DNA from 2 places in the Streptomyces sp. NBC_00259 genome. Region 1 is predicted to be linked to the other one. Evidence: predicted binding sites of a transcription regulator. Region 1 holds the regulator's gene; the other holds the start of a gene.
The links. The regulator HspR, encoded in region 1, represses chaperone genes until heat shock. The targets are predictions, from matches to a motif close to TTGAGNNNNNNNNNCTCAA.
Positions count from the first base shown of each region.

Region 1 (3,407 bases):
ATGAGCACGAAGGACTTCGTCGAGAAGGACTACTACAAGGTTCTCGGCGTCCCCAAGGACGCCACCGACGCGGAGATCAAGAAGGCGTACCGGAAGCTCGCCCGGGAGAACCACCCGGACGCCAACAAGGGCGACGCCAAGGCCGAGGAGCGCTTCAAGGAGATCTCCGAGGCCAACGACGTGCTCGGCGACCCCAAGCGGCGCAAGGAGTACGACGAGGCCCGCGCCCTCTTCGGCAACGGTGGTTTCCGGTCAGGACCCGGGGCAGGCGGAACGTTCAACTTCGACCTGGGTGACCTCTTCGGAGGCACCCAGGCCGGGGGTGGCGGCGCCGCCGGAGCCGGCGGCTTCGGCGGCGGGCTCGGAGACGTCTTCGGCGGGCTGTTCAACCGCGGCACCGGACCCGGTCCGCGGACGCAGCCGCGCCGCGGCCAGGACATCGAGTCCGAGGTGACGCTCAGCTTCACCGAGGCGGTGGACGGGGCCACGGTCCCGCTGCGGATGTCCAGCCAGCAGCCCTGCAAGGCCTGTTCGGGCACCGGCGACAAGAACGGCACGCCGCGGGTGTGCCCGACCTGCGTCGGCACCGGCCAGGTCTCGCGCGGCGGCAGCGGGTCCTTCTCGCTGACCGACCCGTGCGTGGACTGCAAGGGCCGCGGCCTCATCGCGGAGAACCCGTGCGAGGTCTGCCACGGCAGCGGGCGCGCCAAGTCGTCCCGGACCATGCAGGTCCGCATCCCCGCGGGGGTGAGCGACGGCCAGCGCATCCGGCTGCGCGGCAAGGGCGCACCGGGCGAGCGCGGTGGCCCGGCCGGCGATCTGTACGTCGTGGTCCGTGTCGGCGAGCACCCGGTGTTCGGCCGCAAGGGCGACAACCTCACCGTCACCGTGCCGGTCACCTTCACGGAGGCCGCGCTCGGCGGCGAGGTGAAGGTCCCGACGCTCGGCGGGCCGCCGGTCACGCTGAAACTGCCCGCCGGCACGCCCAACGGCCGTACGATGCGGGCCCGCGGAAAGGGTGCGGTCCGCAAGGACGGCACCCGCGGCGATCTGCTGGTCACCGTGGAGGTCGCGGTGCCGAAGGACCTCGGCGACGAGGCCCGTGAGGCCCTGGAGGCGTACCGGAAGGCGACTGAGGACGTCGATCCGCGGGCAGAACTGTTCCAGGCCGCGAAGGGAGCATGATGCGATGGACGGCCGACGTCGACAGCCTGGATTCGGTGGCAGGGCTTACGAACTGACCGACGAGACGCCGGTGTACGTCATCTCGGTGGCGGCCCAGCTGTCCGGTCTGCACCCGCAGACGCTGCGGCAGTACGACCGCCTCGGCCTGGTCTCCCCGGACCGGACCGCCGGCCGCGGCCGGCGGTACTCGGCCCGTGACATCGACCTGCTCCGCCAGGTGCAGGCCCTGTCGCAGGACGAGGGCATCAACCTGGCCGGTATCAAGCGCATCATCGAGCTGGAGAACCAGGTCGCGGCCCTGCAGTCCCGGGTCGCCGAGCTTTCGGCGGCGGTCGAGGGCGCGGCGGTCGCGATGCAGCAGCGCGAGGCGCAGGTGCACGCGTCGTACCGGCGCGACCTGGTGCCGTACCAGGACGTGCAGCAGGGCAGCGCGCTGGTGGTCTGGCGGCCCAAGCGGGACGGCTGACCCCGTCCGCCGGGGAACGCTCTGGAACGAACGGCGAAGGCCCCCACCCGGGAGACCGGGCGGGGGCCTTTGGCCGTGCCTGTCCGCGTCACGGCCGGCGAGGCGGACCGTTCGCGGCCCTGCGGACCGTCGTCACTCCTCGGGCTCCGGCTCGCCGGGCTCGGTCACGGTGACGTAGCCGCCGGGGATCTCCTGCCAGGGCAGCGCGTTGCCGTACACGTCGACGGCCACCACGAAGAAGGCCCAGGTCTCGCCGTCCGGTACGGGCTCGTAGAGGAACTCCGAGGTCTCGGCGCCGAAGTATTCGGTCGTCACGACCTCCAGGACGATGCCGTCCTCGGTCTCGTGGACCCGGGCGCGGCGCAGCTCGTAGCGACGGAGGTCCGCCTCGGGGCTGTCGTTCCAGTCCACCGCGATGGCGCCGGTGTCCGTGAGGGCGGCCGTCAGGCCGGTGACGGCGGCCGGCGGGTCGGAGTCGCCGGGCCGGGTGAAGGTCACCTCGTTGGACCGCTTCGACTCCACGCCGTCCACGTTCACCTGCGTGACGACGTAGTGGTACGTCTCCCCGCGCTTCAGGTCGCCCTCGTCGCTGCACGAGTGGCTCAGGTGGTCCACCCGGCAGGTGGTGACCGGGGTGGCGCCGGCCGGGACGGGCGACACGGTGGAGCGGTAGACGCGGACGTCCCTGCCGCTGTCCCCGGCGGGCACGGTCCACGCCAGTCGCACACCGTCCCAGTACCCGTAGGGCGCCGCCGTGAGGGTGGGTGCGGACGGTACGCGGTGGTCGCCCCGCCGGATCTCCCGGACGCTGCTGCGGGCGGACTCGTTGCCGTGTCCGTCGAGGGCCTGCACCGCGTAGAAGTACACGGTGTTGTCCTTGGCCGTGACGTCCGTGTACGTGGGCGCGGTGCCGGTGCCGATCGGCTGCAGGAAGGCCTGGTCGGTGCCGCGGAGCACGCGGTAGGTGGTCGCGCGGGCGGAGGCCGTCCAGCCGAGGGTGACGCCCTTGGCGGTGTCGGTGGCCGTCAGTCCGGCGGGCACGGCGGGGTCGGGCAGGTCGGTCGTCGTCACGGACGCGGCGCCGCCCAGGGGCGATTCGTTGCCCGCCTTGTCGACGGCGGCGACGGCGTAGGCGTACCTGCGTCCGTTCGCCAGCGGCACGTCGGTGAACGAGGCGCCGGTCAGCAGGGCGGTTCCGCTCACCGTCTGCCAACTGCAGGGATCCGTGCACCGCTTGACGCGGTATCCGGCGAGGTCCATCTCGCGGTTGCGGGTCCAGCTGACGGTGGGCCGGTAGGTCGTCGTCGAGTACGCCGTCCAGCCGCCGGCCGGGGCGAGCGGCTTGACCTTGTCGGCCGCGGCGGTGGTGACCGGGGTGTAGGCGAAGCCGATGTTGGCGGCGCCCGTCCACGCGGCGAAGTCCACCCGCAGCGTGTGGCGGCCCTTGGGGATGGTGAGGTTCAGCTTCCTGGTCTGGGTTGAGCTGACGTTCCGCCAGGAGTCGATCTTCCGGACGCCGTCGACGTAGACACGGACTCCGTCCTGTGCGACGGCGGTGAGGGTGAACGGCCCGCCGAGCCGAAGTCGCGGGCGGTGGTCCAGCGCACGGAGAAGTTGTCCTTGGGCAGGGTGGTGCCGGCCGGGGCGCCCGTGCCGTAGTTCTCGCTGATGGCCGCGTCGCACACGGTCCGGCGCGGCGTGCCGGTGAGGGTGGTGTTGGCGTGGTACGTCGCCTTCCACACCCCGTCCGCGCAGG
Region 1 covers NZ_CP108080.1:4,221,135-4,224,541, forward strand. Annotated here, with positions in the region: gene dnaJ (molecular chaperone DnaJ) at 1-1,185, shown strand; gene OG766_RS19080 (heat shock protein transcriptional repressor HspR) at 1,190-1,651, shown strand; gene OG766_RS19085 (fibronectin type III domain-containing protein) at 1,784-3,076, opposite strand; gene OG766_RS19090 (hypothetical protein) at 3,112-3,407, opposite strand, start outside.

Region 2 (3,407 bases), 1.1 Mb from region 1:
GCCCTGCTGCGCGGCTCCAGCACGGACGTCGCGCACCTCGCCACGGCGCCGCCGCTCGTCCTGGTCGCCAGTGCCCTGTGGATCGCCGGCGGGCTCGCCTCCCCGTACGCCCTCGGGTTCGTGCTCGTCCTCACGGCCCTGGAGCGGCGCATCGGCGGCCGGCGCACGGCCGGCGTCTTCCTGGGCGGACACCTGGTGGCCACGCTCGCCACCGAGATCCCGGTCGGGCTGTGGGTCATGGCGGGCCGGCTGCCCGAGACGTCCCTGCACCGGCTCGACTACGGCATCAGCTTCGGCCTGCTGGCGAGTGTCGGCGCGCTGGCCGGTCTGTACGCCCCGGTCGCGCGGACGGCGCTGCTGGTGTGCGTCTCGGCGCTCCTGGCGCGGGACCTGCTGGCGTACGAGGACCCGCTCGGCAACTGGGGCCATGTGCTGGCCCTGCTCGCGGGCGTCGCGACCTGGCCGCTGCTCCCGGGGCGCCCACGTCCGCTTCCTCGTCCACGACCGCGCCGTCAGACGTCGGCGGGCGCCGGGTCGTAGTACACGCTGACCAGTGGGGCGACCGTGCGCCACCCCAGCGCTGTGTAGAGCGCCCGTCCGTCCGGCGTGCCGCCCAGGACGCCGACGGTGGCTCCCCGCTCGACCGCCGCGTTCTGGAGCGTGCGCATCACCAGGCTGCCGAGGCCCTTGCGGCGGTGCTCGGCGGCGGTCTCGATCTGGTCGACGACGGCCGTGGTGCCGCTCGTCGCGATCTGGCCCCGGGCCGCGAAGGCGCCGTCCGCGGTCGTGACCAGGACCCGGGTGACGCCGTCGCGCGTCCAGGTGCGCAGCCGGTGGCCGGCCCGTACGTCCGTCTCCGTCCGGGTCAGAGCCGCCGTCATCAGGAAGCCGGGCTCGTCCGGCGTCCAGTCCGGCCCCAGCCACTCCAGAACCCGCTCCTGCTCCTCGAACACCTTGAGCCACCGGCCCGGCACCCGGGCCGTCGCGGCCACCTCGCGGACGCTCCGCTCGCTGTTGTCGGTGAGGACGTGCCGGGTGGTGTGCCGGGGGAGTCCGACGTCGACGGTGACGCCCCACGGCTCGCCGACGGGTTCCGCGGCACCGCGCGACACGACCCAGCCGTCCACCCAGGCCCGTATCGTCTCGGTAATAGATGCAGATGTCATTGACCTATTACATCTGATCGGTCACGGGAAGTGACAGGGGTGATCGCTCACAGCGAACAGCCCCGGGGGAACATTGGCCGCCCCTTCCGCATTGAGTCCATGTAGCTCAACTTGACTGCCGAAGGGGAGATCATGGCTTCGACGTCCACACCGCTCACTCTGCCTGTGCTGCCGCTCGACGACGAGGTCGTGCTGCCCGGGATGGTGGTACCGCTCGACCTGTCCGACGCCGACGTACGGGCCGCGGTGGAGGCCGCCCAGGCAGCCGCCCGTTCGGCATCGGGCAAGCCACGGGTGCTGCTCGTCCCACGCATCGACGGTACGTACGCCTCGACCGGTGTCCTCGGCACCGTCGAGCAGGTCGGCCGGCTCTCCGACGGAGACCCCGGCGCCCTGATCCGCGGCCGCAGCCGGGTGCGCATCGGCGCCGGTACGACCGGTCCCGGCGCGGCCCTCTGGGTCGAGGGCACCGTTGTCGACGAGGCGCTGCCCGAAACGCTGCCCGGCTCCGTCACCGAATTGGTCAAGGAGTACAAGGCACTCGCCACCAGCTGGCTGAAGAAGCGCGGCGCCTGGCAGGTCGTCGACCGCGTCCAGCAGATCGACGACGTCTCGGCCCTCGCCGACAACTCCGGCTACTCACCCTTCCTGACCACCGCCCAGAAGGTGGAGCTGCTCGAGACCAGCGACCCGGTGGCCCGGCTCAAGCTCGCCACCGAGCAGCTGCGCGAGCACCTCGCCGAGCAGGACGTGGCCGAGTCCATCGCCAAGGACGTCCAGGAGGGCGTCGACAAGCAGCAGCGCGAATTCCTGCTGCGCCGCCAGCTCGAGGCCGTGCGCAAGGAACTGCGCGAGCTGAACGGCGAGGACGGCGAGGACGAGTCCGACGACTACCGTGCCCGGGTCGAGGCCGCCGACCTCCCGGAGAACGTCCGCGAGGCCGCGCTCAAGGAGGTCGAGAAGCTGGAGCGGTCCAGTGACCAGAGCCCCGAGGGCTCCTGGATCCGCACCTGGCTCGACACCGTCCTCGAACTGCCGTGGAACGAGCGCACGGAGGACGCGTACGACATCCGGGGCGCCAAGACGGTCCTGGACGCCGAGCACGCGGGCCTGGACGACGTGAAGGAACGGATCACCGAATACCTGGCGGTGCGCAAGCGGCGTACCGACCGGGGGCTGGGCGTGGTCGGCGGGCGGCGCGGGGGCGCGGTTCTCGCGCTCGTCGGCCCGCCCGGCGTGGGCAAGACCTCGCTCGGCGAGTCCGTCGCGCACGCGATGGGACGGAAGTTCGTCCGGGTCGCCCTCGGCGGCGTACGGGACGAGGCGGAGATCCGCGGGCACCGGCGTACGTACGTCGGCGCGCTGCCGGGCCGTATCGTCCGGGCCGTCAAGGAGGCCGGGTCCATGAACCCGGTGGTCCTGCTCGACGAGATCGACAAGGTCGGCTCCGACTTCCGCGGGGACCCGGCGGCGGCACTGCTCGAAGTCCTGGACCCGGCGCAGAACCACACGTTCCGCGACCACTACCTGGAGGTCGAGCTGGACCTGTCCGACGTGGTCTTCCTGGCCACGGCGAACGTCCTGGAGGCCATCCCGGAGGCCCTGCTCGACCGGATGGAGCTGGTCAGGCTCGACGGCTACACGGAGGACGAGAAGGTCGTCATCGGCCGGGACCACCTGCTCCCGCGCCAGCTGGAGCGGGCCGGCCTGGAGCCGGGCGAGGTCGTCCTGGACGACTCCGCGCTGCGCAAGCTGGCCGCCGAGTACACCCGCGAGGCGGGCGTACGCAACCTGGAGCGGGCGATCGCCCGGCTGCTGCGGAAGGTCGCGGCCCAGCACGAACTGGGCGACCGGGAGCTGCCGTTCACCGTCACCGACGGGGAACTGCGCGGTCTCATCGGGCGACCGCACCACGTCCCCGAGGCCGCCCAGGACCCGGCCGAGCGGCGCACCGCGGTGCCGGGCGTGGCCACGGGCCTCGCGGTCACCGGAGCCGGCGGCGACGTGCTGTACGTCGAGGCGTCCCTGGCCGACCCGGAGACCGGTGCGGCCGGACTGACCCTCACCGGTCAGCTCGGCGACGTCATGAAGGAGTCCGCACAGATCGCGCTGAGCTTCCTCCGCTCGCACGGCGCGGAACTGGAGCTGCCCGTCGCCGATCTGAAGGACCGCGGCGTGCACATCCACTTCCCGGCGGGCGCGGTCCCGAAGGACGGGCCGAGCGCGGGTATCACGATGACC
Region 2 covers NZ_CP108080.1:5,281,711-5,285,117, forward strand. Annotated here, with positions in the region: gene OG766_RS24060 (rhomboid-like protein) at 1-540, shown strand, start outside; gene OG766_RS24065 (GNAT family N-acetyltransferase) at 513-1,166, opposite strand; gene lon (endopeptidase La) at 1,299-3,407, shown strand, end outside.
Region 2: the regulator HspR is predicted to act here: its motif matches at 1,258-1,276, upstream of lon (endopeptidase La).